4 regions of the Micromonospora sp. NBC_01405 genome follow, and region 4 is predicted to be linked to each of the others. Evidence: riboswitches for the same ligand, from Rfam matches in the RefSeq annotation. Region 4 holds a riboswitch; each other region holds the start of a gene.
What was found. Region 4 has a riboswitch for cyclic di-AMP ahead of OG559_RS19300 (coiled-coil domain-containing protein). Riboswitches for the same ligand answer to the same signal wherever they lie in the genome.
Positions count from the first base shown of each region.

Region 1: another riboswitch for cyclic di-AMP. It lies ahead of OG559_RS08855 (coiled-coil domain-containing protein); the one in region 4 lies ahead of OG559_RS19300 (coiled-coil domain-containing protein).
Region 2: another riboswitch for cyclic di-AMP. It lies ahead of OG559_RS11355 (NlpC/P60 family protein); the one in region 4 lies ahead of OG559_RS19300 (coiled-coil domain-containing protein).
Region 3: another riboswitch for cyclic di-AMP. It lies ahead of OG559_RS26810 (transglycosylase family protein); the one in region 4 lies ahead of OG559_RS19300 (coiled-coil domain-containing protein).

Region 1 is NZ_CP109532.1:2,230,839-2,238,272, forward strand. It holds gene OG559_RS08825 (hypothetical protein) at 1-567, opposite strand, end outside; gene OG559_RS08830 (heavy-metal-associated domain-containing protein) at 596-805, opposite strand; gene OG559_RS08835 (metal-sensitive transcriptional regulator) at 955-1,257, shown strand; gene OG559_RS08840 (DUF305 domain-containing protein) at 1,394-2,023, opposite strand; gene OG559_RS08845 (hypothetical protein) at 2,115-2,825, opposite strand; gene OG559_RS08850 (YibE/F family protein) at 3,276-4,682, shown strand; cyclic di-AMP (ydaO/yuaA leader) riboswitch at 4,849-4,980, shown strand; gene OG559_RS08855 (coiled-coil domain-containing protein) at 4,984-6,006, shown strand; gene OG559_RS08860 (carbonic anhydrase) at 6,084-6,872, opposite strand; gene OG559_RS08865 (helix-turn-helix transcriptional regulator) at 7,120-7,434, shown strand, end outside.
Region 2 is NZ_CP109532.1:2,717,663-2,725,096, reverse strand. It holds gene OG559_RS11360 (N-acetylmuramoyl-L-alanine amidase) at 1-1,501, opposite strand, end outside; cyclic di-AMP (ydaO/yuaA leader) riboswitch at 1,714-1,854, shown strand; gene OG559_RS11355 (NlpC/P60 family protein) at 1,867-2,907, shown strand; gene dcd (dCTP deaminase) at 2,959-3,537, opposite strand; gene OG559_RS11345 (pyridoxamine 5'-phosphate oxidase family protein) at 3,637-4,197, shown strand; gene OG559_RS11340 (zinc metalloprotease) at 4,269-5,252, opposite strand; tRNA gene OG559_RS11335 (tRNA-Gly) at 5,534-5,607, shown strand; gene OG559_RS11330 (hypothetical protein) at 5,690-6,211, opposite strand; gene OG559_RS11325 (hypothetical protein) at 6,362-6,496, opposite strand; gene OG559_RS11320 (e9imm peptide) at 6,495-6,755, shown strand; gene OG559_RS11315 (inositol monophosphatase family protein) at 6,752-7,434, opposite strand, start outside.
Region 3 is NZ_CP109532.1:6,216,990-6,224,423, forward strand. It holds gene htpG (molecular chaperone HtpG) at 1-404, shown strand, start outside; gene OG559_RS26805 (hypothetical protein) at 530-1,288, shown strand; cyclic di-AMP (ydaO/yuaA leader) riboswitch at 1,567-1,720, shown strand; gene OG559_RS26810 (transglycosylase family protein) at 1,720-2,382, shown strand; gene OG559_RS26815 (hypothetical protein) at 2,580-5,918, shown strand; gene OG559_RS26820 (response regulator) at 5,949-6,638, opposite strand; gene OG559_RS26825 (sensor histidine kinase) at 6,656-7,434, opposite strand, start outside.
Region 4 is NZ_CP109532.1:4,414,738-4,422,171, forward strand. It holds gene OG559_RS19270 (BON domain-containing protein) at 1-600, opposite strand, end outside; gene OG559_RS19275 (hypothetical protein) at 823-2,598, shown strand; gene OG559_RS19280 (hypothetical protein) at 2,742-3,149, opposite strand; gene OG559_RS19285 (hypothetical protein) at 3,327-3,473, opposite strand; gene OG559_RS19290 (STAS domain-containing protein) at 3,825-4,193, shown strand; gene OG559_RS19295 (SRPBCC family protein) at 4,313-4,783, shown strand; gene OG559_RS19300 (coiled-coil domain-containing protein) at 4,850-5,926, opposite strand; cyclic di-AMP (ydaO/yuaA leader) riboswitch at 5,931-6,060, opposite strand; gene OG559_RS19305 (cation diffusion facilitator family transporter) at 6,214-7,128, opposite strand; gene OG559_RS19310 (HelD family protein) at 7,235-7,434, opposite strand, start outside.

The sequences.
Region 1 (7,434 bases), 2.2 Mb from region 4:
CGTGGCGCTGCTCGCCGGCGCGGGCAGCGGCCGGGTGTCGACCGGGCCGGGCACCGTGACGTCGACGCCGAGGGTCAGCGCCGGGCCACCGGTGGGGGTGAAGTCCGCGAACGCGCGCCAGACGCCCGGGCCGCCGAGCGGGGAAGCGACACGCCAGGTGCCGTCCGGAGCCATCTCCGGGTGGACGTGCCGGAAGCCGGAGAGGTCCCGCCGCGCGACGATCAGGTGCATCCGCTTGTCGTGCGCGACGTCGTAACGGGTGACGGGGGCACCGTCGGCGCCGGTGATCCGGAAGGCGAACTCGCCGGCCGGCGCGGCCACCGGGGCCAGGGTCCAGCCCCGGTCGGAGACGAGCAGCCCGCCGGGCAGGTGGGCTGCGGCGTCGTCGGTGGAGGAGCGCGCGTCGCCGGAGGGCTGCGCGGCGCTGCCGTGGGCGGGGTCACCGGCGTCGTGGCGGGTCTCGGCGGCCGGGGCCACGGGGCCGGCCACCCGGCCGACCCCGTACGCCGCGCCGAACACCGCCGCGAGGCCGAGGGCGAAACCGCTCAGCTTCGTCGCCGTGTTCATCGGGTACCTCGGTTCTGTGCGGTCGGCGTCACGCGCCGACGAGGTCGTAACCGGCCTCGTCGACGGCGGCGCGCACGGTGTCGGTTTCCAGCGGGCCCTCGCTGGTGACGGTGACCCGGCCAGCGGCCAGTTCCACCTGGACGTCGCTGACGCCCTCGATCGCGCCGATCTCGGTGCTGACCGAGGAGGCGCAGTGCCCGCAGGTCATCCCCTGCACCTGGTATGTCGTGGTGATCATCGCAATTCCCCTCTCCTGGCCTCACCATACCCCCGGGGGGTAATCGTGAGGCGGACCACAGCCATCTCAAGCATCCCGATACCCGTGGGGGGTATCGCTGCCGCAAAGAACCGTAGCATACCCCCGGGGGGTAGGTTATCCTCGATGCCATGACCGCACCGACGCCCGCCCCGACCCGGGGGTACACCGCCAGCAAGGACCAGTTGCTCGCGCGGCTCCGCCGCGTGGAGGGCCAGGTCCGCGGCATCGAGAAGATGGTCGACGAGGACCGCTACTGCATCGACGTGCTCACCCAGATCTCCGCGATCCAGGCCGCCCTCGACAAGGTCGCCCTCGGCCTGCTCGACGGCCACGCCCGGCACTGCATGCACGAGGGTGCGGCCGAGGGCCGGGCCGACGAGATGGCCACCGAGATGATGGCCGCCGTCGGCCGCCTCATGAAGCGCGGCTGACCGCGCCCGCCGCCACCCGATCCCGTTTTCCACCGCCGGGCCCAATCCAGTCCCGTGACCGGGACCGGCCTCCGGCTCGCCGCCCGGGACCGGGGGCGGGCCGGAGAGACCCGCCCCCACCACAGGGCCGCCGGCGTCAGAGCCGGGCGAGGATCTTGTTCATGGCGTCGATCTCGCCCTGCTGGGCGGTGACGATCCCCTGGGCCATCGCCTTGGCGTCGGCGTGCGTGCCCTTCGCCAGCTCCTCCTTCGCCATGGTGATCGCACCCTCATGGTGGGCGATCATCATGGTCAGGAACTGCCGGTCGAACTCCGAGCCGGTCGCGCCCGCCAGCCTGGTCATGTCCGCGTCGGACATCATCCCGGGCATGCCGTGGTCCATCCCCGGCATCCCGTGTCCGGGCCCGTCCGACGGGACGGGGCGACCCCACCCGGTGAGCCAGCCGGCCATGGTCGCGATCTCCGGGCCCTGGGCACCCTTGATCTGAACGGCGAGGCGCTTGACCTCGGCGTCGGCGGCCCGGGAGTCGGCCAACTCGGCCATCTCCACCGCCTGCCGGTGGTGCGGGATCATCATCTGGGCGAACATCACGTCGGCGTCGCCGAACGTGGCAGACCCGCTCGCCGGTGCGCCGCTGGTCGCGGCGGGCGGCGTGTCGTGGCCGGAGGAGGTGTGGTCGGCGGAGCCGCAGGCGGTCAGGGCCAGGGCTGCGATGAGCGCCCCGCCGGCCAGGGCGGCGCGGCGCGCGATCGTACGAGTGGTCACGGTCTGGATCCTTCGATGTCGAGTGCGTACGCGGGCAGGACGGGGACACGGGTCGCCGGCCGCAGGGGCCGGGCGTCCGCGCCGGGGCGTCCTACGTACGCGACACCGAGATCTCGGCCAGCCACAGGCCGATCGGCCGGGGCGGTGGGGCACGCGGACCGGCGGGCGGCCCGGCGGGCCGACGGGCGGAGGGACCGACCGACCGCACCCCGCTGAGCAGGAGCACGGCCACGAACAGCGCCACCGCGAGCGCGCCGAGCACCGCCAGGCAGATGCTCCAGCCGGGCGGGCCGGCACCGGGATCGCCGGCGGGCAGCAGCCGCGCGGACGGGCACCCCGCCACCGGACAGCCCTCGGGCGACATCCGCATCGCACCCACCCGCGTCACGCCGACGCGGAGCACGGTGCCCGCCCCGGCGTCGGCCACCGGAAGGGCAGCGCCGGTCGCGTCGGCCGCGTGGAAGGTGACGTCGGTCGCATGAAAGGCAGCGCCGGCCTCGTGGAAGGTGACGTCGGCCGCGTGGAAGGCAGCGCCGATGGCCACGGGAAGGGCAGCGCCCGTCATGGCGGTCATGGCGGAAGCGCCGCCCATCGTGGTGGCGCGGTAGGAGGTGGCCGGGTGCGCGTCGGGAGACGCTGCCCGGTCGTGACCGCCGTGGCCCCCGCCGCCGTGGCCCCCGTGGCCCCCGCCGCCGTGCGCGCCGTGGCCGAGAGTGTGCATCGCGGCCAACCCGACCAGGGTGCAGATCAGCAGCACGAGCCGGGCCCACCGCCCGGCAGTCAGCACCGTCGCCGTCCGCACCCGGTCCACGCTAGCCGGTCCGGCCGGACGCCCGGGCCGAACACGCCACGAGCAGTCGCACCGCCGCCCACCGGTCCCGGCCGATGCGGCGACCGACCCCCGCACCCGGGGCGGGCAAATCGACCCGGGATTCAGTCGGGGCATGTCCGGCGGGCCGACCGGGCGCGCGATCTGCGTCCCCAGGTGGGGATGGCTACCATTTCGGGCAATGGTCGTCCGGATTCCGCACCGCCCGCCCCCGCGTCCCGCCGGGTGGCGCCGACCCGGCGGCCGGTGCCGGGCCGCCGCACCGTCCCGCCCCATGTTCGCCGTGGATAACGGCACGGACACCGGGGGAGCCTTCCCGCCGCCGAGTCCGACCCGACAGGTCGGGCCGTACGACGGGAACACTGAACCGCCCGGTCCACCGGCCCGTACCCCGCGCTGACACGCCGTTTGGAGAGACCGTCGATGGGCGCCGACCACACCCGACCGGCCCCGCCCGCCCCGCCCGGGGTGCGGCGGGTCCTCGTCGCGACCGTGGTGCCGCTCTTCGTGATCACCGTGATCGCGGCAGTCTTCCTCTGGCCCCGCGACGGGGGCCCGCAGAGCGACGGCAGCGCGGCGGTGCCCCGGTACCACGGCACGGTGACCCGGGTGGTCACCGAGGCGTGCCCGCCGCAGCCGGAGACGCCGGAGGACAGCTCGGGCGGGCCGGGCGCGCAGGACGGCCCGTGTGGCACGGTCACCGTCCGGGTGGAGCAGGGGCCGGAGGCGGGGCAGCAGGTCGAGACGCCGGTCCCGACCGGTCCCGGCGCGCCCACCGTCGCCGTCGACGACCGGATCGTCCTGGTCGAGTTGACCGACCCGGCCGACCCGTCGACGAGCGCCTACAACATCGCCGAGCACCAGCGCGGCACCCCGCTGGTGTGGCTGGCGGTGGTGTTCGCGCTGGCGATCGTCGCCTTCGGCCGTTGGCGAGGGCTGGCTGCCCTGGCCGGCCTGGCCGCCAGCTTCGCCATCCTGCTGACGTTCGTGCTGCCCGGGATCGGCGCCGGCGGGTCACCGCTGCTGATCGCCATCGTCGGCTCGGCGTTGATCATGTTCGTGGTGTTGCACCTCACCCACGGGGTGAGCGCGCAGACCTCCGTCGCCGTCCTCGGCACCCTGGGCAGCCTGGTGCTCACCGGCGCCCTCGGCACCCTGGCCGCCGCCGCCACCCACCTCACCGGCCACGGCAGCGAGGACGCCACCACCCTGTCGATGTTCCGGGGCGACGTGGACCTGCACGGCCTGCTGCTGGCCGGCATCATCATCGGCTCGCTCGGGGTGCTCGACGACGTCACGGTCACCCAGGCGGCCACGGTGACCGAGCTGGCGAACGCCAACCCGGGGCTGTCCCGGTTGCAGCTCTACCGGGCGGCCACCCGGGTCGGCCGGGCACACATCGCGTCCACGGTGAACACCATCGTGCTGGCGTACGCGGGCGCGTCGTTGCCGCTGCTGCTCCTGCTCACCGCCGACTCCCGCCCGGTGACCGAGATCCTGACCACCGAGTTCATGGCGCAGGAGATCGTCCGCAGCGCCGTCGCCACACTGGGCCTGATCGCCGCCGTACCGCTGACGACCGGGCTGGCCGCGGTGGTCACCGCAGCGGGTCGGGCCGCAGCGGCCGGGCCCGGCCGGCCGGGCGGCGACGGGGACGTGCCGGTCTCGCGTACCCCCGGCGCAGCCCGGCACCCGGCGGAGCGGGACCTCGCGCTGGAGGCGCTCAGCGGTGGGCGGCCCGACGACCGGTTTCCCGGCGGTCCGGCCCGCCCCACCGGTTCCCCGGCCCGGTGGGCCGGCCGAGAAGGGAGCACGGACAGCACATGGTGACACTTCGCAGCGTGACCGAGAGTGATGCCACGTGTGAGAATCGCGTCACTGACTACCGAAAGCAATTACAAAATTACGCTTTTAGTCGGCATCCGGACGTAGATCCCCACGAGGACTGTCGGGTAACCTCGCTGCCGGTCACCGCCGAAGGCGCGCAGCGGCGCCTGCGGTGCCGCCGCCCAATCGCCGCGAGGCGAGCCGGGGATCCAGGTACCTGGGGTGAATCCGCGACAGCGGTAGGGGCCACTTCCGCCCCGAACCCGTCAGCTAACCCGGTCGGCGGTCGATGGAAGGGAAAACTGTGACGGCACCCCTGCGCCGCTGGCTGGCACCCGTGGCGGCCGTGTTCGCCGCGCTGGCGATGCTCGCCGGGCCGGCCGCCCCGGCGTTCGCCGCGCCCTCCACCCCCAAGCCCTCGGGGCACGAGGAGGACGACGAGCCCAAGCTGATCACCGATGTCATCGAGGCCGCCAACCGGGACTACACCCAGGCCCAGTCGAAGCTCGACAAGTCCAAGAAGCGCCAGCTCCAGCTCGCTCTGGAGGTGAAGCGGGCCGAACAGGAACTGGACGCGCTCGCCCCGCAGATCAGCGAGATGGCCGCCCAGTCGTACCGGACCGGGCGGATCGGCGCCATGGCGATGCTGCTGGAGAGCGGTGCCCCGGACTCATTCGTCGAGCGCGCCACCGCCCTCGACCAGCTCAATATGATCAACGCTCGGAAGCTGGGCGAGGTCAACGACGCCAAGAAGCAGGCGGAACAGGCCAAGATCGCGCTTGACGCCGAGATCCGCGAGCAGCAGAAGCAGGCCGCGATCATGGCGAAGAGGAAGCACGACGCCGAGAAGTCCCTCGCGCTGGTCGGCGGCAAGGGCTTCACCGGCGGCCTGGTCGACGCCACCTCCCCGGTCGCAAGGATCGCGCCGGGCCGGACCTCCGACGGTGAGTGGCGGCCCGAGTCGCGCACCGAGAACGACCCGACCACCTCCGGCACGATCACCCCCCGGACGCTGCACGCGTACAAGGAGACCAAGAAGGCCGGTTTCCACCGTTTTGTCGGCTGCTACCGCCCGGGCGGGCCGTGGGAGCACCCCAAGGGCCGGGCCTGCGACTGGTCGCTGCAGAACAGCGGATTCGCCCCCTGGCACAACAACGACACCAGGCTGTACGGCAACAACCTCGCCGCGTTCCTCATCCGCAACGCCGACCGGCTCGGCATCTACTACGTCATCTGGAACCGGCAGATCTGGTTCCCGGCGACCGGCTGGAGTTCCTACAGCGGGCCCTCCAACCACACCGACCACGTACACATGTCAATGCTCTGACGACGCCGCCACGCGATCGAGGGCCGTCCCGCACACCCGCGGGGCGGCCCTCGCCGCATCGTGGCCCCACGAGCGTCTCAGGCGGCGGCGGGGGCCGCCGGAGTGGCCGGCGTGACTCCCGGGGGCGGGGTGGGCCCGTCCTGGCCGGCCGGGGCCGCGGCGGAGGGGACGGCCGGGGCCGCGGCGACGGCCGGGGCGAAGCCGGCGGGCACCGCGGCCACCGTCCGTACTCCGCCCGCGCTGAGCCGGTACGACATCCCGACCACCGCGCACCGCCCGGCGGTGACCTCGGCGGCCAGCACGAACGAGTCGGCGAGCATCGCCTCGACGGTCTGCGCGATGTGGATGTCGACGATCCCGTTGATGTCCTCGACCCCGCGCTCGGCGGCCCGGCGAAGACTGGGCACCACGGCGTCCACCACGGCCCGCAGGTGGCCGACGGGCGCGGTTCCGGTGCTGACCGCCGCCCGGGCCGCCTGCACGGCGCCGCAGGAGTCGTGGCCGAGGACCACCACCAGCGGGGTGCCCAGCACGGTCACCGCGTACTCCACGCTGCCCAGCACCTCGGGGCCGACGGTGTGCCCGGCGGTGCGGACCACGAAGAGGTCGCCCAGCCCTCGGTCGAAGATGATCTCGGCGGCCAGCCGGGAGTCGGAGCAGCCGACGATCACCGCGAACGGGTGCTGGCCGTCGGCGACGGCCGCCCGGTGGCCGGCGTCCTGATTCGGATGGCGCGGCACCCCGGTGACGAACCGGTGGTTTCCGGCGTGCAACTCCGCGAGGGCCTGACCCGGAGCGAGCGGGTCGAGATCGCCCGGGCTAGCGGCAGGCGAGGGGTCAACCCGCCCCAACCCCACCTGAGTCATCGACATGCTCAGATGATTCATGCCCCACCACCTTGCCCTTCGGCCGCACGACCAGTTCCTCCACCGTCACACGCAGCTAAAGGTACGTCAAGCGTTACGTGATACGCATTTCATACGTCGGGAAGTGCTTGCACACGTGCCCGAGGCGGCGGTAGCGCGCGGAGGCCAGCCCCGCGCCCCGATCCGGCCGGGATCGCAGGGGCAGCCGGCCGCCCAGGGGGAGTACGCGGGGCGGCCTCGCCATAGCATGTCGGACATGACGACGACGGCTGGCGCGAGCGGGAGCACCCGGAACTGGACGTTCCTCACCAACCACGCGCACGTGCTGCTCGCCATCGCCCGGAACCCGACCGCCCGGCTGCGCGACGTCGCGGACGAGGTGGGCGTCACGGAACGGGCCGCCCAGGCGATCGTGGCGGACCTGGAGGTCGGCGGCTACCTGCGGCGTACCCGGGTGGGCCGGCGCAACGAGTACACGGTCAACCCGAGCGGCCACTTCCGTCACCCGGCCGAGTCGGACCGCCAGGTCGGCGACCTGCTCGCCCTCTTCACCGGGGAGCAG
Region 2 (7,434 bases), 1.7 Mb from region 4:
TGCCGTTCGGACGCAGGGCGATGTCGTTGACCAGCGGCGCGTCGGCGCTCGGCGCGCTGCGCAGCACCACCGCCGAGGAGCCGCGCGAGGGGCACGGCACGCCCGCCGTCACGCAGCCGGTGAACGCCGGCCGGTTGGTGGCGAAGTCGGGGTTGATCCGCACCATGCCGGTCAGCGGGGTGCCGGTGTTGAGCTCCGGCGCGCGCAGCAGGTCGAAGTAGTGCGACCAGTCCCAGTACGGGCCCGGGTCCCAGTGCATGCCCCGCACGTTCGCCGCGACGGTGCCGGGGACGTTGTCGTGGCCGATGATGTGCTGCCGGTCCAGCGGGACGCCGTGCCGCAGCGCGAGGTACCGGACCAGCTTCGACGAGGTGCGGTACATCGCCTCGGTGTACCAGGTGCCCTGGGCGGCGAAGCCCTCGTGCTCCAGCCCGATCGACTTGGAGTTGACGTACCAGTTGCCGGCGTGCCAGGCGACGTCCTTGGTCTTCACGTGCTGGGCGATGTGCCCGTCGGCCGAGCGCAACGTGTAGTGCCAGCTCACGTAGGTCGGGTCCTGGACCATGTTGACCGTGCCCGCGTAGCTGCCCTCGGTGTCGTGGATGAGGATGTACTCGACCTTCTGCCGCTTGGGCCGGTCGGACAGGTCGTGGTTGCCGTAGTCGCCGGGGTCGGCACCGAGCGACTGGTAGGGGGCGGGGATCCACTCGCAGGAGATGGTCGACGGACACTCCAGGCCGTCGGGGCGCGCCGGCAGGCGCAGGCCGAGCCGGTCCAGCCAGGACTTCTGCGGGGTCACCGCCCGGGCGGCGAGGGTCACCCGCTGCCCGTCGTCGGTCACCCGGCTCTCGCCGCCGGCGATGGTGCCGAAGACCTCGTCGGCGAAGGAAGCCGCCGCGTCGGCGCTGTCCGCGCCGGCGTACCGGGCCACCGCGCCGTACCAGGCCGCCGGGTCGGTGCCGGCCCCGACCGGGGCGCCGATCTGCCGCTGGTACGACGCGAGCAGCGCCGCCCCGCCCCGGATGTTCGTCGGCGCGTCGGCGCGCAGGGCAGCCTCGTCGGCCCCGGTCAGAGTGGCGGCGGTGTCCAGGGTCTGCAATGACGCCGCGGTCGGGGCCTCGTCGGCCGAGGGCTGGGCGGCGGCGGGGGCCGGGCGGGAGTCGTCCCCGCGCGGGTCCTCGTCGCCGGAGTCGTGGTGGGTGCCGGTGGGCAGGCCGGTCACGTATTCGGCGTCGGTTAGGTGCATCGGCCCGTACCCACCGCTGGTGCTGGGGGTGCCGGCGTTGGTGTCCCAGCGGGACTGGAGGTAGGAGACGCCGAGCAGGACGCTCTCCGGCACGCCGTACTCGGCGGCGGCGTCAGCGTACTGCTGCTGGCGGTCGGGGGTCTGGCCGGCCGCGGCCGGGGAGGCGGTGGTACCGAGGGGCACAAGGGCCGTGGTTGCGGCCACGGCGGCGGCGAGCAGGATCCGTCTGCTCGACGACACGACGGAACGGGGCATCGAACCTCCTGGTTGGGCATTGTTTGAGGTCACCCTTCCGCCGCCGCACTCCCGCGTCAATAGCTTTCCACCAGGTACCACGATGTGAAGGAAACTTCCGCACGCTGGGCGTGGTGCGGCGTGTATGGCCCGGCGGGTTGCGGATCGATAACGGGCGTCTCTACTCTGGTCAATCGTCGGCCGGTAGCTGTATCGCCCAGCCGGGCGGTGACGGTCCGACACCGCCGAGTCGCCTCCGGGTGAACCGGGGACCCAGGTACGCCGGGGTGAATCCGCAGCGCCGCTGCGGTAGGGCGCTCTCCCTTCCCGCCCGAACCCGTCAGCTAACCCGGTAGGCGGTCAAGGAAGAAGGAGAACGGAGCCAGGTGGCACACCCTGCCCTGCGGCGCCCGTCACGCCGGTCGGCGCACGCCGACCGGACGCCTGTTACGCCGCGCCCACGCTGGTCACGCTTCACCACCGCCCTCGCCGCACTGGCCGGCGCCGCCGTCATCCTGACCGGCGCCCCGACCTCGGCCCAGGCCGATCCCTCGATCGCCGAGATCGAGCGGCAGATCGACCAGGACTGGAACAAGCTCGAACCGCTCATCGAGCGGCACAACGCCACCCGTCAGGACCTCGCCCTCAAGCGTCGGCAGGCCGACGCCGTCGCCAAGCAGATCGGGCCGCTGCAACGCCGGGTCGACGAGGCGATGGACAAGGTCAGCGGCCTCGCCGTCGAGGCGTACAAGAGTGAGAACCTGTCGGCGGTGAACGCGCTGCTCGGCAGCCGCTCGCCCGGTCAGGTGATGGGACAGTTGGAACTGCTCGACCAGTTCGCCGAGCGCCAGCAGCGCGACATCCGGGCGGTCATCGACCTCCGCGACGAGCTCGATGCGAAGAAGAAGCCGCTGGACGAGATGGTCACCCAGCTCGCCCGCACCGAGGCGCAGCTCGCCGCCAAGCGGAAGCAGATCAACGCAGAGATCGACCGGCTCCAGAAGCTGCGGCTCAAGGTGTACGGCACCGGCGGTGGCGGCGCGCTGCGTCCCGCTCCCTGCCCGGCTGCCTACCCCGGCGGCGGCGCGGGGGTCGCGGTGAAGTTCGCGTGTGCCCAGATCGGCAAGCCCTACGTCTGGGGCGCCGAGGGCCCCAACTCGTACGACTGCTCGGGCCTGATGCTCGCGGCCTGGGCCAAGGCCGGGGTGTCGCTGCCGCACAACGCGGCCCAGCAGCGGTCGGTGACCGCCCGGGTGAGCCGCGCCGACCTGCGCCCCGGCGACCTCGTCTTCTACTACGCCGACCTGCACCACGTCGGCATGTACGTCGGCGGCGGCTGGGTGGTGCACGCCTCCCAGGCCGGCCAGCCCGTCAAGATGAAGCGCGTCGACGACGGCCAGATCCACAGCTACGGCCGCCCCGACTGAGCGGCGAGGGGCCCGTTCCGCGGGACGGGTCCCTCGATCGCGCCCGCGCCGTCAGCGGGTGGGCCAGGTGCGCCAGTTCTGCCAGGAGCGGCTCGGCGTCGGGCCGCGCTGGCCCTGGTACCGCGAGCCGTACACCGTCGACCCGTACGGGTGCTCGGCCGGCGAGGAGAGCCGGAAGATGCAGAGCTGGCCGATCTTCATGCCCGGCCAGAGCGTGATCGGCAGGTTCGCCACGTTGGACAGCTCCAGCGTGACGTGACCGGAGAAGCCCGGGTCGATGAACCCGGCGGTCGAGTGGGTGAGCAGCCCGAGCCGGCCCAGCGAGCTCTTGCCCTCCAGCCGGCCCGCGAGCTGGTCGCCGAGCGAGATCACCTCCAGCGTGGAGGCGAGCACGAACTCGCCCGGGTGCAGCACGTACGGCTCGCCGTCGGGCACCTCGACCGCCGAGGTCAGGTCGTCCTGCTGCACCGACGGGTCGATGTGCGTGTAGAGATGGTTGTTGAAGACCCGGAAGAGCTTGTCGAGGCGCACGTCGATGCTAGACGGCTGCACCAGGGTGGGCTCGAACGGCTCCAGCGCGAGCGTGCCAGCCTTCAGCTCGCTGACGAGATCGCGGTCGGAGAGCAGCATCGGCACACCATAGCGACCCTGGTCGGCGGGCCTGTCATCGCCTACGGCGACCGGCGCGCCGCGCTCGCCTGTCGTACACGTGTTCGATAGAATGTCCACATGGCTTCCTGGTCCGAATTCGCCGCTGACGAGCCACGACTCGCCGGCGGGATCCGCCTCCTCATGCAGCAGTACGGGCCGGGCTTCGGCTACCTGGCCACCGTCCGCGCCGACGGTGGGCCCCGGGTGCACCCGGTCTCCCCGGTGATCACCGACGACGGGCTCTTCTGCTTCATCGTCGACTCGCCGAAGCGGCGCGACCTCGAACGCGACGGCCGCTACGCGCTGCACTCCTTCCCGCCGGAGGACAGCGACGACGAGGCGTACGTGGCGGGGCACGCGTGGCCGGTGACCGACCAGGCCCGGGTGGCCCGGCTCGCCGAGCTGGGGCGGGCTGCCCCGCAGGTGGACTGGCGGCTGTTCGAGTTCACCGTCGACGTGGCGATGCTCGCCCGCCGCTACCAGGGCGGCGCCGTCTTCCCGGGCGGCGGCCCGGGGCAGCCGGCCGTGCAGGTGTGGCTCGACCCCCGGTCCGCTGGTGACCCGGGTGGCGCCCCGGTGGGCGTACCGGATCAGGGGCCGACCCGGCGCGTCCGCGGCTCCCACCGCGCGGCGGCCTGACCCCCGACGACGCCGGTGCCGGCCCCGTCGAAGGACGGAGCCGGCACCGGAGGGTCAGGAACAGGGGTGCGTCAGGCCGCGCGGTACGCGTTCCACGCGGTCAGCATCCGGCTCGCCTGCCCGGCCGTGAACTGGTACATGCACGAGTCGTAGGTGTAGTCCATGAAGTTGGTGATCGGGTCCAGGCCGGTCGCGGTGCAGGTGTTCCGCCCGGTCGGGCACTGGTACGCAGGCGAGGCCTCCGCCGGGGTGTCGCTCACGCTGTCGCCCGAGCCGGAGCAGCCGCCCTGGAAGGTGTGGTACAGGTTCAGCCAGTGGCCGACCTCGTGGGTGCCGGTGTCACCCTGGTTGTAGTTGGTGGCGGTGCCACCCGGCAGCGACTCGTTCAGGGCGACGACCCCGTCCATCTTGTCCAGGGTGCGCTTCGGGAAGGTCGCCCACCCGAGCAGGCCGTCGCTCAGCTCGCCGAGGTACACGTTCAGGGTGTTCTTGCCGCCCTCACGCAGCGAGGTCTTCATCGAGCGCTCGGCCGACGAGCCCGACACGATCGGGTACCACGCCGGGTTGGTGACCCGGTTGATCTTCTGGAGCTGGAAGCCGAAGGCGGTCGCCGCGCCGCCGGTGGCACCGCTGTAGGCCTGGTTCAGCACGTTGATCTGCGAGTTGATCAGCGAGTCCGGGATGTTGCCGCCGGCCCGGGTGCTGTTCTCCTGGATGACGTGCACGACGACCGGGATGTTCACGGTCGCGAGCGTGCCGGCACCGGCGCCGGCCCGGAAGCTGGCCCGCTCGCGCAGGGCGCCCGCCAGGTCGGCCTCGCGCTCGCGGACCTGTGCGGCGGTCAGCTCGTTGGGTTCGTGCTTGGCCTGTGCGCCCGCCTTGACCCGGGCGTCGGAGTGCACGTCGGCCGGCTCGGCGCACGCCTCCGCCGGGGCGGCGGAGAAGGCCGACGCGGCCGGAACGACGCCCACGGCGGCGGTGCTGAGCAGGAGTGCGAGGGCCGTCGACGCGACGCCGGCGGTACGCCGGGTCAGCAGGTTGGCACGGAGTCCCATGGGCCTACCTCTTTCTGTCGGCGCGGCAGGGGGTGTGTCGCGCCGTGGCTGAAACGTGTGGCAGACGTTACAACCCATCGAAGCATTTGAAAACGCCTATGAGTTGCCGGCATGGAACTTCTACGGCTCATCGACGGATCGTGGGGAGGCGGTGAGGGCGGCCCTGGATCGGGTGGGGAGGAGTGCGAGCCGCGCCGTCGGCCCGACGGCTGCCGGTGGGCGGCGCGCGACGGGGTGCCTGGATGCACCCGGCGACGTCGTCGGGTACAGTGGGGCCGCCTGCGGGTGTAGTTCAATGGCAGAACATCAGCTTCCCAAGCTGACAGTGCGGGTTCGATTCCCGTCACCCGCTCCACGCACGAAGGACCTGGTCAGGACGCGAGTCCCAGCCAGGGCCTTCGATGTTGCTACCGCTTCCTGTGCTGCCCGTGCCCGCCTCAGGGCAGCCGCGTGCCCGTGAGTCGATAGCGCCGCAGGTCCCGGCGCGTACGCAACACCGTCATCAGGAGGAGCAGGCCGAGTCCGGCGCCGGTGAGGCCGTACCCCAGATTGCGCAAAGGCGGGTAGGACTGCATGGTGTCCGGCAGGAACCAGCCGCGTGGATCGACCAGCGCCTCCAGCCTGTCGCCGACCTGTAGATCATGCTCGGACCTGTAGGTCATCTCGCCCACGTCCTCGCCGCTTGCGACCGTGGCGACCCGAACCGCCTGGTAGGTGCCGGGCGCGGACTTGCCGGAGCTGTCCTCGGTGACCACGACAGCCACCCGCTCCCCGAACACTTCGAGGTAGGCGAGGCCCACACCGATGGGGGCGACGGCGAGCAGACAGATCGAAGCGATCGTCATCGGCACGATCCACCCCGGTTCGACGTCCGTCCCGTCCTCGCCGATGAACCAGACCAGCCCCATGCCGAAGAGACCGAGCACCGTGAACACTGTGCTGAGCACGACGACGAGCAAGCTGAGGCCGTGGCTGTAGAGGGCACCCGCCGCGCCTCCCGCCACCAAGCAGGTGAGTAGGGAACCGAGGGTCAGCAGGATCTGTCGGACAACCAGTCCAGTGCGGGGCACAGGCTCATTGTGCGGGGCTCGCGCAAACCCTCGCGGAGATCAGACGCCGAACGCGGCGGTGGCCTCGCAGGGTAGGTCCAGAGCTGGTCGGCTGGGGCGGCGCAGGGCGGTCGGCGGGCCGTACCCGACCGGGACGCCGGGGCGTCGAGCACGCTCGCCTACGCTGCGCGGCATGGATCAGAGTCTGCCTCCGAAACTCACCCGGGATGAGGCCATCGTCCTCGTTGAGCGGATCATGAGTCTCGGCTACGCGGACGATGCTGAGCTCAACGACCTGTTGGCTCAGCTCGAACGTGACCTCGTCTACCCGGACGTCGCTGAAATGATCTTTTCGGTCCCGGAGCTGACGGCCGTTGAGGTCGTTGACCGGGCCCTCGCCTACGCGCCGATCGAGATGCGGTCCGGGCCGTGGACGGAGCCGGCGACCAGCTAGATGACGTCGCCGTCGGGTGGGAACTGCTTGTCGACCAGCGCCAGCAGGGCGGCGTGCGTCTGGCGATCCGCAGCCACGATGAGCCCGCCCGCGCCGGTGTGCAGCGGTTGTCCCTGGATGCCGGTCACCACGCATCCCGCGGCCTGGCACAGGGCGATCCCACTGGCGAAGTGCACGCTGTCCCGCAGGTCGCCGTCGGTGACGTAGGCGGCCCGTCGGCCCGCGGCGACCCAGGCGACCGCCAGGGTGGTGGAGACCACGCGTGGCCGGAACCGCTCGACGAACCCCGGGTCGGCGAGCAGCCGCGCCGCCCGGAACCGGGGAGCGTTCGGGAACGGCGGATCGAGATTGACGTCCACCAATCGTGACTCGGCGGAGGGTGCGAGTCGCTCGTCCACGCCGTCGCGGCGTACGTACGCGTGAGTGCCGTCGGTCCAGAACACCTCGTCCGTGAACGGGTCGGCCGAGGCCGCCACGGCGACCCTCGCATCGGCCCGCAGCGCGACGTTCACCGCGACCAGCATGTTGCGTACGGCGTAGTTGAGCGTGCCGCACAGGGGGTCGACCAGCCACTCGCGGGCGGTGTCGTCGGCACCTGTGCGTCCACTCTCCTCACCCGTCACGGCATCCTCGGGCCGTGCGGAGCGGAGGACGTCGAGGATGGCGTTCTCCGCCTCGA
Region 3 (7,434 bases), 1.8 Mb from region 4:
CCGAGTCGGCCCGCGAGCAGCAGCGCCAGGAGTACGCCGACCTGCTGACCTGGATGAGCGAGAAGCTTTCCGGCAGCGTCAAGGAGGTCCGGCTCTCCACCCGGCTGACCACCTCGCCGGCCTGCGTCGTCGGCGACGCCCACGACATCACCCCGACGCTGGAGAAGATGTACCGGGCGATGGGGCACGAGGTGCCGCAGGTCAAGCGGATCCTGGAGCTGAACCCGGGGCACCCGCTGGTCGAGGGGCTGCGCAAGGCCCACGAGCAGGACGCCGGGGCCGACGCGCTCGGCGACACGGCCGAGCTGCTGTACGGGATGGCGTTGCTGGCCGAGGGCGGCGAGCTGGCCGACCCGTCCCGGTTCACCCGCATCCTCGCCGACCGGCTGGCCCGTACCCTGTAGCCGCCGCCACGCACCGCGCGCCGGGCTCCCGGTCGACATTGTCGACCGTGGACGCCCGGCGCGCGGCGTTGCGCCTCCCGCCGGGCAGGGCCCCGGGCGGGCGGGCGGACCGGGATAATGGCCCCATGCTTCGGGGGCGGCTGCGCGGGTTGGTGTCGGTGTCGGTCGGGCTGCTCCTGCTGCCCGGCTGCTACGGGCCGGAGCCGCAGGTCGACACGGCCCGGACCAGGGAGCTGGCGATGCAGGACGCCGGCCGCAAGGTCACCCTCGTCGAGCAGGCCGTCAAGCGGGAACGCCGGCACCCGAACCCGGCGCAGCGGTACGCCCGGGAGGCCGCCCGGGTTGCCGGCACGGAGGTCATGCGGATCGACGACACCCGGACCGGGGGCGGGGTCTCGCTGATCGTCCGCGTGCACGGGGTGGCCACGGCGGTCGACGCGTCCGGCCGGTCGATGAACGAGCCGTTCGACCTGCCGGTCTGCTATGCGATCAGCGTCGAGCAGGATGCCATGGACGACCGGGTCGACGAGGTGTCCTGTCCCGACGGCTCCCCGCTCACCGTCTCCGTCGACCCGGAACTCCCGGGCTCCGCCGAGGACGACCTGCGCCAAGCCCTTCCCACCGGCGGTGCGGCCACCGAGCAGGCCGTCCGCGCGGCGGTCGACGGCCTCGACCTCGAGCCTCTGGTCACCCGGCAGGTCGCCGCCGTGGGTGGGGTCGTGGGGGTGGCGCTGCGGGCCAGTCAGTACGACTGCCTGCTGGCCCGCGTGGAGGGTGGACGGGTCGAGGTGTGGCGGCCCGCCCGGGTGCAGCTTGCCCCCGGCGAGCTGAGCTGCACGGCCGACACCGCCGTCGCCGGACACGGCCGCCGCCCGCCCCACTGAGCTGTGTGGGCGATCACCGAGCGTTTCCGGTATCCGATGTGCGCAATCGGACCCCAATCACGCTCGGTAACGGGACGAGGTTGTCCGCTGGCGGTTCACCCTGATCAGACTCGGCCCGGCGTTCGCCCTGCATGGCTGCCGAAGTCTCGCAAGTCGACAATGTGGCCCTTCGCCCGAGCGGGTGAAGAACTTCACAAGAGGTGGGCACCCGTCACCAACGGTGCCTAACGTCGGTCGAGTCCGCGAACGCGGCGACCACGGTCGGTAACGCCTAGTCCTGCCGCCGACCGTCGGTTCCCTTGGCAGTCAGGCAGGAGCGGGGGACCCACACGTTCCTCGGTGCACCGCACCTCGGGGTGAAGCCGCCTGTGGCGGCCGGGCTCCTCGGCCCGAACCCGACAGCTCACCTCGCCGGCGTGGAGGAATCACACATGGCAACTGAATACACCGCCCGCCACCGTCGGGTGACCGTCCGTCGCGCCGCCGTCGGCACTCTCGCCGCGGGCGCCCTCGCCGGGGTCGTCGCCCTGGCCGGCCCGGCCGCGCCGGCCCAGGCCGCGGTCAACTGGGACGCCGTCGCCTCGTGCGAGTCCGGCGGCAACTGGCACATCAACACCGGCAACGGCTACTACGGCGGCCTGCAGTTCTCGCAGGGCACGTGGGCCGGCTACGGCGGCAAGAAGTACGCGGCCCGCGCCGACCTGGCGACCCGGAGCGAGCAGATCCGCATCGCCGAGAAGGTGCTCGACGGCCAGGGCATCGGGGCGTGGCCGACCTGCGGCAAGAAGGGCGGCTCGACGAAGGGCAGCTCGAAGTCGGAGCGGAAGTCGGAGACGAAGGCCGCCCCGAAGGAGCGGTCCTCGCGTACCGAGAAGCCGGCCTCGCGCAGCAAGCGGGACACCACGAGGAGCGCCCCGAAGAACGCTCCGTCCAGCGGCGGGATGACCTATGTGGTCCGGTCGGGCGACACCCTCTCCGAGATCGCCACGGCGCAGGGCGTGCGGGGCGGCTGGCGCGTGCTGTGGGAGAAGAACGAGCGGGTCGTGGGCGAGCACCCGAACCTGATCTTCCCGGGCCAGCGGCTCAGCCTCTGACCCGCCCGGCCGGGTCGGTGCGACCCGGCGTCCCGGTCCCGGGGCACCCAGCACCGCAAGCGCCCGGCCGGTTCCTCCGGCCGGGCGCTTCCGCGTCCCCGACGAGCACGCCACCCGGGTGAAGTGCTCGTGGGAGCACCGTCACAGCCCCGCAAAACGAGTCGGCCGCCGGGCCCGTCGCCGGGCACAATGGCGCGATGTCGCGCCACACCGCCGCCCTGCTCGACGACCTCGACGAACTGCCGTACCGGGAGCGGATGACGACCCTCGCCGCCCGGGCCCGGGCCCTCGCCGCCGCCGGCCGGCTGGACGGGGTGCTCGCGGACCTGCGGGCCGGGTCGACGTACCACCGGTTCCTCGCCGTGACCGCGGCCCAGGTCGTCGGCGACCGGGCCGGGATGGCCGCCGCCCTCGACGACCCGCACGCGGCGATCCGGGCCGTCGCGGTCCGTGTCTGCCTGCTCACCGCCGACGGCCTGCGCCCCCTGCTCGCCGACGCCCCGGCCGACCTGCGCCGGCTGGTCTACCGGTCGCTGCGGTCGCTGCGTCGCCCGGAGGTCGCCGACCGGCTCGTCGACGCGGTCCGCGACCGGTTCGGCGACGCCGAGGCGGTCGCGCTGCTGCCCGCCTGTGGCCCCGACACGGTACGCCGGCTGCTGCCCCTGCTCGACCACGCTCTCGGCGGCGGGGCGGCCCTGGTCGGCTGGCACGCCGGGGTCCTGCTCGACCACGCCGAGGCGACGCTGCCCGGCCTCGACGGCTCGGAACGCTCCCGCTGGTGGGCGGCCCGCGCGGGCGCGCTGCTCGGCACGGCGGTCGGCCACCCGGAGCGGGTGCTCACCCTGCTCGAACGCCACGCCCCGGCCGACGGGCTGCCCGGCGACCTCACCCGCTACGGCGTGCTCGCCGCGGCGTCCCCGGCCCGGGTGCTCGCGCTGCTGACCGACCCGGCCCGCGCCGGGTGGCTGGCCCGGGCCACCCTGCCCCCGGCGTTGCTGCGCCGCCTCGCCGCGCTGTCGCCGGCGGACCTGGTCACGCTCGCCCGGCGGCTGCGCGCCGACGACGCCCGCCTCGCGGCGCTGCTGGACGCGCTGCCCCCGGCGGCGCGCGGCACCCTGTACGACGCCGCGCTCGCCGACGTCGAGACGGCCGCCGCGATCCCGTCTTCGGCGGTCATGGCGGTGCTGCCCCGGCGCTGGCGGGAACGGGAGGCCCGCCGGGTGCTCACCCTGGAGCGGGTCCGTGCCGACGAGGCCGCCGTGCGGGCGTGGAGCGCCGAGCTGCCCTGGCCGGAGGCGTCCGCGGCGCTGGTGCCCGCCCTGCGCGCCGCCGACGCGGGGGACCGGGCGACGGCGTACGAGCTGCTGCTCACCGCCGCGCGGCGCAGCGGCGACCCGGCGGCGGTGGCCGAGGCCGTGGCCCGGCTCGTCGGGCTGCGCAACGAGCAGGACCCGGTCCGTTCGGCGGCGCTGGCCACCCTGGCGACCATGGCCCGGCCGCTGCGCGCCGACTCGCGGCCCGTGCTGGCCGCGCTGGTCACCGACGCCACCCACGCCCGAGACGCGTCCACCCGCACGCTGTCCGCGCTGGGCGAACTGGCCTGTGGGGTGCTGCGCCACCACGTCGACGAACCGGAGCTGCTGGGCTGGGCGCTGGACACCCTCGACGCACTCCTCGGCGGGCACCACCTGCCCCCGCTGGGCCGGCTCGACCACGGCCTGCGCCGGGGGCAGGAGCAGGTCGTCCTCGACCGGCTCCTGCCCTGGATCACCGCCGGGATGGCGCGCGGCGAGTTCACCGCCCTGTTCGCCGTCACCCGCGCGCTGGGACGCCGGGCGTGGCGGCTGCCCGCGCTCCAAGAGCTGCTGTACCGGGCCACCGGCCCGGGCAACGTCTCTTCGGTCGTCCGGACCGCCGCCGACCTGTGGCTGGCGGACCCGGCGCCGCGCGGCGAGCGGGTCGCCCTCCTGCTCGCCGCAGACCCGTCGGTGATCACGTTCGAGACGGTGTGGCGGACGGTCTGCGGGCGGCGCACCGACCTGCTCGACCGGGTGCTGCTCGGCCCGCCGCCGCGCGGAGCGTTCCTGCCGGCCGGGCCGCGCTGGGTGCCCGGGCATCCGTGGCACGTCGACCGCTGGCTGCCCCGGCACCGGCGGGCGTACGTCGACCTCCAGGCCCGGCTGACCCGCGACGCGGGCCAGCCGATGCACGCCCGGGCCGCCGCGCTCGCCCGCGCGGCGCGGGTCCCCGACGCCGGCCGCGACCTGGTGCTGCGCTACGTCGACTCCGCGAACGTCACCCTCGCCGAGGCGGCCCTCGGCGCGCTGCCCTGGACCGACCGGCCCGAGGAGGCCCTGACCACGCTGCTCGCGCACGCCGACGACGACCGGGCCCGGGTGGCGATGTACGCCGCCGGCCGGGCCGCCCGGTTCGTCGCCCCCTCCGCGCTGCTGCCCCGGCTCGCCGGCGTCGCCCTCGGCCGGGGCAGGGTGACCAGCCGCAAGGAGGCCGTCCGGCTGCTCGGCCGGCACGGGCCGCCCGAGGCGGTGCCGCTGCTGTTGCAGGTGTGGCAGCAGCCCGGCCAGCACCGCGACGTCCGGGCTGCGGTCACCGCCGCCGCCCGGCAGCGGCTGCACACGCCGCAGAGCTGGGCGGTGCTCGACCTGGCCGTCGGCGGCGGCCGGGAGGACACCCTGACCGTGCTGGCCGCCGGGACGCACGAGGTTCCGGAGCCGCACCGACCCCGGTACGCCGGCCTGGTCGTCACCGCCTGCCGCAGCGGTGACGGGGTGGTCTTCCAGGCGGCGCTGATCCGGCTGGCGCAGTGGGCCCGCTGGGCGCCCGACGTCACCGACCTGGTCGTCGCCGCGCTGACCGACCTCGACGCGCACGCCGGCTGGCCGGCCCGGTCGATGCTGCTGCGCGCGCTGCTGGACCTGCCGCACCGCCCCGAGCGGGCCGCGCTCGACGCCGCCCTGCGCCGGCTGGTGGCCCTCGACGCGGCCGACGACGACCCGGGCGGGCCGGAGCGGGACCGGCCGGCCCGCCGCCGGATCGACGCGATCCTGTGGACCGTGCGGGTGTGGACGCAGCGCGCCGGCGTCGACGCCGACCGCGACCCGGCCCGGGACGCCGCCCGCAACCTGGCCCGGCACCCGGGGTTCGTGGCCGGGGCGGCCGGGCTGCTGACCGCCCTGGTGCGCCTCGACGGGCGCACCCCCCAGCAGCTCGTGGCCGAGCTGACCGAGCTGTTCGAGCTGGCCGCCGGCCGCCCGGCGCTGGCCGCCCGGCTGGCCGACGCCCTCGCCGACCGGGTACGCCGGGCCGCCGCCTCCGTGGATGCCGGGCTGCTGCTGGCGGCGGCCCGGGAACTGGCCGCCCGAGGCGACGCGGCCGGGCTTTTCGCGCTGGCGCTGACCCGGGCCGGGGAGTCGTACGGGTGGTCGACGCCGTGGCGGGACCTGCTGCGGACGCTGCGCGGGCACCCGGTCGCCGACGTCCGCGACGCCGCCCTCGCCCTGTCCATGTCAAGGTGACCCGGGCCGGTGACGGACCGGGTCACGGTGTTACGGCCGCCGGTCACGTACGGGGGCGGGCACGGGATTCACAAGGCCACCGTTGTACGCGGCGATCACGAGTTGCACCCGGTCGCGGGCCCCGAGTTTGTTCAGCAGGTGTGAGACGTGGGACTTGACGGTCTTGACGGCGATGGTGAGATGCCCGGCGATTTCGTGGTTGGACAGACCCTGCCCGATGAGGCCGAGCACCTCGGCCTCCCGGGCGGTCAGCTGGTCGAGCAGGGATTGCGCGGGGCCGGCAGGGCCGGTGTGCTGCTTGCAGACGTAGTGCTCGACCAAGCGCGCCAGGATCGACGGGGCGAAGAGCGATTCGCCGTCGTGCGTACGCCTGATGGCGTCGAGCAGATCGGCGGGCCGGCTGTCCTTCAGCAGGAAGCCACTGGCTCCGGCGCGGAGTGCGTGGAAGACGTGCTCGTCGAGGTCGAACATGCTGAGTACCAGCACTCGGGTGTGCCCGAGCCCCGGCAGCCGGCAGATGCCCCGGGTCGCCTCGATGCCGTCGAGCCGCGGCATCCTGACGTCCATGAGCACCACGTCGGGCACGGTCGCCTCGGCCACGGCGATTGCCTCCATCCCGTCGCCGGCCTCTCCGACCACAGCGAGACCGGGCTCGGCGTCGATGATCATCGCGAGGCTCCGCCGGAGCAGGGGTTCGTCGTCGACGAGAACGACCCGCAGGGGCCGGTTGGATCCGTTCACACCGCTCCCTCGGGAATGATGGCCTCGAGACGGAACCCCGCACGATCCCCGTGCTCCGTTGCGCGCGGCTCCGCCGTCAGGGTCCCACCCAGGCTGTTCACCCGTTCCCGCAGCCCGATGAGGCCGTGCCCGGCGCCTGGCCGGACGGCCCAGCCCCGGTTCGGCCCGCCGTCGTCGATGGTCACGCTGACTGCCGCCGGGGTCCGCGCCAGACGGACGTCGACCGTGGTCGAGCCAGCGTAACGCGCGCTGTTGGCCAGCCCTTCGCGGACGATCCGGCAGATCGCCACCTGGGCGCCGGGGGACACCGAGCCGAGCTCTTCCTGGGTCAACTCCACGTGCAGGCCGGCCCGGCGGGCGCCCTCGATGATCTCCGGCAGGGACGCCAGGGTCTCCGTGGGGTGGCGGGCGGGCCGGTCGTCGGCCTCCCGCAGCGCGTCCAGCATGCGGCGCAGCTCGACCGTCGCCTTCCGGCTGATGGCCTCCACGTCCTCGATGGCGGCCAGCAGCGCTTCATCGTCCGGCTTGCGGGCGTGCAGGTGCGCTGCGGCGGCAGCCCGCACGGTGATCATGCCCAGGCCCTGGGAGACGATGTCGTGCAGGTCGCGGGCTAGGCGCAGGCGCTCCGCGAGCACCGCCTCGGTGATGTCGCGGCGCGCCATCACCGTCTCGTGCTCGGCACGCTCGACCAGCAGCCGGGCGATCGCCCAGACGGAGACCGCCGCGAAGCCGAGCAGTAGGACGGTGACGAACGGCCAGGTGAGCCCGAGCGCGA
Region 4 (7,434 bases):
CTCCGGCACCGAGTGCACCGTGCCCTCCAGCAGCACGGCGTCGCCGTGCACCCGCACGGTGACCTGCTCGCCGTCGACCGCCGCGGCGCGGGTCAGCGCGTCGACGATCCGTGCGGTGAGGTCGCCGGAGTCCGGCCGGACCGCCGGCCGCACGGTGACCCCGTTGCTCAACCCGCGTACGCCGGTCAGCCGGCCGACGACGCGTTCGGTGGCCCGGCGCTGGTACTCCCACTCCACCTCGCCGTGCAGGGTGACCCACCCGTCGGCGACGGTGACCTCCATCCGCTCGACCGGCACGAACGCGTCCCACTCCAGCGCCCGCCCGACGGCCGTGGCCAGCTCGGTGTCGGTGCGCTCCGCCGAGCCGGGCAGCCGGACGGTGAGGTCGTTGGCGACCGCCCGGACCCGGGCGACCCGGTGGGCGGCGCGTTCCGCCACCCACTTCTTCGCGTAGCTGTCCACCCAGCCGGTCAGAGTGACCACGCCCCCGGTGACGGTCACGCCGATCTCGTGCGGCTGGACCCGCGGCTCCCAGGTCAACTCGTCCAGCACGTCGGACTGGATGTCCTGGTCGGTGCGGGTGGTCGTCGCGGTGGCCATCGCTGCATCCTCCCGAATGTCGACGAACGATCGGCGGCGCGCGTGGGCCCGCCGGGGCCGATCCTGCCGCCGGAGCGGGTGAACCGGACCCACCCCGGTCGGGTGAGGGGTGCCGCGCACGGCCGGTCCCGGGGCGGCGGGAGGCGGCCGGGCGTCGACAAGGACCCGCCGGGTCCGGCACCATCTGTGGGCGGCGTGACTGTCGGCGGCGGGGAGTGAGCGATGGGTGAGGTTCGCATGGCGGCTCCGGTCGCCGCCCCCGGGCGGTGGGGCCCCGGGCGGGGCCGGGCGGCGGCCGTCCGGCTGGGCCTGCTGGCCCGGCACGAGTGGACCCTCGCGGTGCTCGGCTCGCTGCTGCTCGCCGCCGTGCTGACCTGGCCGACGCTGCGCGACCTGGCCGGCACCATCCCGCAGGACACCGGCGACCCGACGCTCCAGGCGTGGCAGGTCGCGTGGGGCGGACACGCCCTGCTCACCGACCCGGTGCACGTCTGGCACTCGAACACGTTCTGGCCGGAGCCGTACACCTACGCATACTCCGACACACTGCTCGGCTACGCCCCGTTCGGGATGATCGGGCACGGGCCGGTCGCCGCCGTGGTCCGCTACAACCTGCTGTACATGCTGGTGCACGCGCTGGCCTTCGTCGGGGCGTACGCGCTGTCCCGGCAGCTCGGCGCGGGCTGGGCGGGCGCCGCGGTGGCCGGGGCGTCCTTCGCGTACGCGCCGTGGAAGCTGGCCCAGGCCGGGCACCTGCACGTGCTCAGCATCGGCGGGATCGCGCTGGCGCTGGCCATGCTCGCTCGGGGGCACGGCTGGTCGCTGCGGCACGGGTACCGGCCGGACCGGGCCCGGCCGGGCTGGGCGGGGGCCGGCTGGCTGGTCGCCGCCTGGCAGGTCAGCCTCGGCTTCGGCATCGGCCTGCCCTTCGCGTACGCGCTGGGGCTGCTCTGCCTCGGCGCGGCCGGCGGGTACGGCTGGTCGTGGTGGCGGCGGGCCCGGCCGGCGTTCCCGCGCCGGCTGCTGGTGGCGGACCTGGCCGGCGGCGCCTTCTTCGCCGGGGTGACCCTGCTGATGGCCGCGCCCTACTTCGAGGTGGTGGCCCGGCACCCGTCCGGCCGGCGCACGGTCGAACAGATCGCGATGTTCTCCCCACCGTTGCGCGGCTTCCTCACCGCGCCGCCGGAGTCCTGGCTGTGGGGGGAGCGGCACATCGCCGCCCGGGCCACCCTGAGCTTCGCCGGGGAGATGACCCTGCTGCCCGGGATGGTGCTGATCGGGCTCGCCTTCGCCGGGCTGTTCGTCTCGGCGTGGCGGTTGCGGCACCGGCTGGCGCTGGCCGCCGGGGTGCTGGTCAGCGCGGCGCTGGCCGCCGGCACCACGCTGTTCGGCGACGGCGACCCCGGCTACGTCACCCTGGTGGAGCACGTGCCCGGCTGGGACGGGGTGCGCACCCCGGGTCGGCTGGTGCTCTGGACGACGCTGCTGCTGGGTGTCCTGGCCGCCGGGGCGCTGACCGTCCGTGAGCCGGACCCGGAGCCGGGGTCGCCCGGCAGCCGGTGGCGGCGCTGGGGGCAGGCGGTGCTGGTGCTCCCGATGCTGCTGGTGCTCGCCGAGGGGGTCAACCGCACCCCACACGTGCCCGCCCCGGTGCAGCCGGCGGCGCTGCACGGGCTGCGCGGGCCGGCGCTGGTGCTACCCAGCGACGGCATCCGGGAGTTCCACGTGATGCTCTGGTCCACCGACGGCTTCCCGAAGGTGGTCAACGGGCTGGCCTCGTTCACCCCGGCCGGCCAGCAGCAGATCCGGGCGGCGAGCGGGGGTTTCCCCGACGCGGCGTCGGTGGCGTACCTGCGAGGGCTCGGGGTGCGCACGGTGGTGCTGCTGCCGGCGTACGCGGCCGGCACGCCGTGGGCCGACGCGGCGGGCCGGCCGGTGGACGGGCTGGGCATCCGGCGGGAGACCGTCGGCGACGGGCTCGTCTACCACCTCGACTGAGCGCCGCCGCCGCGGTGGGCGTCCCCGGGCTGAGCCGCCACCGCGGTGGGCGGCCCGGGCTGAGCCGCCACCGCGCTCCGCGACCCCGCCCGGGCAGGGCGGCGCGGCGGGAGAGCATCCGCCGCGCCGCCGGGCCGGTCGGGTCAGCCTTCGAGGCCGACGGGGGAGTCGGGCCGGTCGACGTCGACGAACTCGATGTCGTCGGCGTCCCGGTCGCCCCGGCCGCCGGCGGCCCGCGCGGCCGACCCCGCGGCCCAGCCGACCGCCGCGCCGACCAGCGCGGCGCCGATCAGCAGCGTCCAGGGCAGGGCCGGGCGGCGGCCGGCGAGCGCGTCGAAGGCCAGCAACGCCCGGCGGCGGGCCACCTCGGCCGCGGAGCCGACCAGGTCACCGGCGTCGTCGGCGAGGCCCGAACCGTTGCGGCGGGCCGAACGGGCGGTGTCCCGGACGTTGTCCCCGGCGGAGCTGACGGCGGAGACCAGGTGCTGCCACGCCTGGTCCGCGATTCGCTCGGGCTTGCTGCGGCGTTCCAGCAGATCGGTTCCGAACATCGTTCTTACCTCCTCGGGGTGCCGAAGCTTGCGGCCACTTCGGCTTCTCGGCTAGGGCAGGGCTCGGGCGCCCCGCCCACCGGCATGGTCCGGCGGGCCCGTCCGCCCACTCGGGCAGTGCCCCGCCGGATCCGGCCGCAAACCCGGCCCGTCCGGCGGCGGCCCGCCGGGCGGCGGTCAGCGGACGGACACCACGGCAGCGCCACGGGCGAAGTCGTCGCCGTCGTCGTCATCGTCGTCGTCACCCGCGCCGCCGAAGCCGCAGGCCAGCATGAGAGCGAGCAGTGCGCCGACGCCGGCGAGGCCGGCCAGTCTCCGGATCATGAGTGGTCCTTCCGTGGTACGGGTGACGGACGCCACCGAGCGTAGGCGGGGCGGGCAACGGCGGCGGTGACCTCTCGCACCGGGTTCGCTGTGGGCGGGGCGGGGCGCGCCCGGCGCACAATGTGCGCGCGAAGGTCGGGGGTCACCGTTACCCTGGGTCGGCGACGTCGGCCCCGGGTCGATCGTCCGCTGAGCAGGACGTGAAAAGTCCGGATAAGGGCCAGCCCGCTGTGCCCTGATCCATGAATTGCTCATCCCGAGGGGTGGCGACCGAGGCCGTCGGAGGAATACTCTCGGTCGCGGCCCGCGTACTGATGAGGCGCCCGTGAACGGGCGAGTGGAGGTGCTCGCGTGAGCCTGTCGATCGTGAAATCGGTACTGTCGGGTGGTGTCATCGAGATCGTCCCGCGCGGCGAAATCGACGTCGACACCGCGTACGAGGTGCGCGAAGCCATCGCAGAGGTGCTCGCCAAGGGGCGTCCCGCCCGCATCGAGCTCAACATGCGCCTCGTCACCTTCATCGACTCCGTCGGTATCAGCGCGATGGTGGCTGGTTTCCAGACCGCCGAGGTCAGCAGCGTGAAGCTGGTCGTCACCGAGCCGAGCCGGTTCGTGCACCGACAGCTCTGGGTGACCGGGCTGCTCGGTCTGTTCGGCGCTCCGGAGCCCTACTACGCGGGTGCCGGCGCCGCCACCCCCGAGGTGCTGCCGGGCGCCTGACGGCCGTCCGCCTCGGGTGCCACCCGGGGCGGTTCACCGGGTCGGTCACTATGGGTCGGTTCACCGTGGCCGGGTCGGTGGTCCTTCCCTCCGGGGGTCGGGTGGGGGACGATCGGGACGTGCTTCGGCGAGACACCTTCCAGTATTCGGTTCAGGCCCGCTGCCCGCGGGCCGAGGCGGTGGCGCTGCTCGGCGACCTGGCCCGGCAGGGCGAGCTGCATCCGCTGATCACGCGGGTGCGCCGGCTGCCGCCCCGGCCGGGCGCCCGGGCCAGTTATGCCATCACCGACCGGCTCGCCGCCGGGCCGCTGCGCTTCCCGGTGACGTACCAGGCGGACGTGCTGGTCGTCACCGACGACGAGATCGTCACGGTGGCCCGGCAGCGGCCGGCCACCACCGTGCGCAACCGCACCCGGCTGCGTGACGAGCCGGGCGGGGTGGTCCGGATCGACGTGGAGATCACCCTTGCCGCCCCGGCACCGCTGTTCCGGTACGCCTTCCGGCAGGCCCGGTCGGCGCATCTCGGGCTGGCCCGGAGGTTGGGAGAGGTGCTGGACCGCGCCGGGGACGGCCCGGCCCAGCCGGCCTGAGCGGCGCGGCCGGGCCCACGGCTTGTGCGGGTGGCCCCCGGACGGCGAGGGCCACCCACCGTCCGGTCAGTACACCGACAGGTGCACGTGGTTGGTGTGGTCGCTGGACGGGTCCCCGTTGCCCCCGCTGTACGACTTCCAGCCGCTGCTGGGCAGCCAGATCTGCCTGAACCAGATCACGTACAGCACGGCGAGGTTGTCGGCGTTGCGGATGTAGTACGCCGCCAGGTTGTTGCCGTAGGTGCGGTCCCCGCCGGAGGCCACCCCGCCGAAGCCGCCCTTCTGGGCGGCGAAGTCGCACGCCCGTCCCTTGGGATGCTCGCCGGAGCCGCTGGGCCGGTGGCAGGAGACGTACCGGGTGAAGCCGGCCGACTTGGCCTGCTGGAGCGCGTGCAGCGTCCGTGGGGTGATGCAGCCGTTGGCCGGGGTCGGGTCGTTCACGCTGCACGACTCCGACGGCCAGGACCCGTCGGAGTTGCGCTTCGCCGGGGTGGCGTTCGCGCTGGAGGTGCCCCGGTTGGCCCCGTCGCCGCTGGCGCTGGTGCTGGCCTTCTCATTGGCCACGGTCAGGGCCTGCTCGGCCTGATCCTTGCGCTTGGCCATCACGGTGACCTGCTTGCGCTGCTCGCGGATCTCCCCGTCGAGGGCCAGCCGGGTCTTGGCGGCCTGGTCCCGGGTCTCCAGCAGGTCGCGCAGCGCCCGGTCCTCGTTGGTGGCGACCGCGTCCAGCGCGGCGACCCGGTCCAGGAAGCCTGCGGGGTTGGTGCTGTTGAGCAGCGCGGACACCGGGCTGAGCCGGCCCGACTTGTACGCCACACCGGCGATCTCGTCGACCTTGGCGCCGCGTACGGTCAGCTCCGCCTCGACCGTCTTGAGCTGGCTGCCGAGCTGCTGCTGCCGCTTGACCGAGCTGGCCAGGGCTCTCTTGGCGTCCAGGTAGCCCTTGCTGGCCGCTTCGAGTTGGGCGCGCAGGGCGGGGGTGCCGCCCTCCTCGTCCTGGCCGGGCGTGGGGGCGCGCAGGCCGGTGGGTGGGGCCGCGCCGGCCGGGGCCACCGGCCCGAACCCGAGGCCGACGGCGAGCGTCAGCACCAGCATCGCCGCCATCCGGGCGGCGGTCCTTCGTACAGGTGCCACTACTGGCATACGTATGTCCTTCCGTCAGTCGCCGACCGGGTTAGCTGACGGGTTCGGGACGGAAGATCCCTACCGCTCAGGCGGATGCACCCCACGAACATGGTTCCCCGGCTCGCCAGGAGGCGATTAGGCGGCGGCCACCGCAGGCGCCGGAGGGCGCCGCCCGGCGGAGGCCGGATGAGAGCTTACCGGTGCGGATGAGACCCCCGCTGTCTCCGTGGCGGACGGTGCGTGGGCCAATACCTCCAAAACCGGCATGAGGGCACAATACACCACCTAATTGATGGGTGTGGGTATCACCAGCCGGTCGGCCCGCAGGGGTCCGCCGACGCCCCGGGCTCCACCTGCAACGTGGCGTGCTCGATGTGGAAGTCCTCGTGCAGGGCGGTGCGGGCCGCGGTCAGCACCGCGCCCACCTCGGCGTCCGGCGCCATGGTCAGGTGGGCCGAGGCGACCTCCATGCCGGAGGTCAGCGTCCAGACGTGCAGGTCGTGCACCTCGACCACGCCGGGCACCGCCGCCAGTCGGTCGTGCACCGCGGTCACCTGGAGGTGTTCCGGCGCGGCCTGCACCAGGATGCGAACCGCGGCCCGCCCGAGCCGCCAGGTGCGGGGCAGGATGAACACGCCGATCGCGACGGCCACCAGTGGGTCCGCCCACCACCAGTCGGTGACGGCGATCAGCGCCGCGGCGCCGATCACCCCGACCGACCCGAGCAGGTCGCCCAGCACCTCCAGGTATGCCCCACGCATGTTGATGCTCTCCTTCGCCCCGCTGCGCAGCAGGGCGAACGCGGCAATGTTGGCGAGCAGGCCCAGGGTCGCCACCACGAGCATCGGGCCGACGGTCACCTCGGGTGGGTCGCCGAATCGGCGGACCGCCTCGACGAGGACGTAGACCGCGACGCCGCTGAGCAGGACGGCGTTGCCGAGCGCGGCGAGCACCTCCAGCCGGTAGAGCCCGAAGGTGCGCTGAGGGTCGGCGGTGGCCCGCCGGGTGGCGGTGATCGCGGCCAGCGCCATGCCGATGCCGAGCACGTCGGTGAACATGTGCCCGGCGTCGGAGAGCAGCGCCAGCGAGCCGGTGCCGAACGCGGCCACCGCCTCGACGATCATCAGGGCGGTGAGCAGCCCGAAGGCCGCCCAGAGCCGCCCTGAGTGGCGGTCTGCGGCGTTCGCCACCGCGCTGTGGTGGTCATGACCTGCGCCCACGCCAACACCCTCCGTCCCCGATCCGAACCCGATTTAATGTATGCTCACATCGCTATGTATGCAAGTAAAAGTCGGGCGTCCGACCGAGGACGGGGGCGCCGGCCGGTCAGCCGGTCGGATCGATCGTGGTCAGCCGCTGGGTGGCCCGGGACAGCGCCACGTACAGCGTCCGCACGCCGGAGCCCGGATCGGCCCGGATCTCGGCCGGGGCGACCAGCGCGACCCCGTCGTACTCCATGCCCTTGGCCTGAAGACTGGTCACCACCTGCAGGCGCGGCGCGGCCAGGCCGGCGAGCCAGCCGGCGA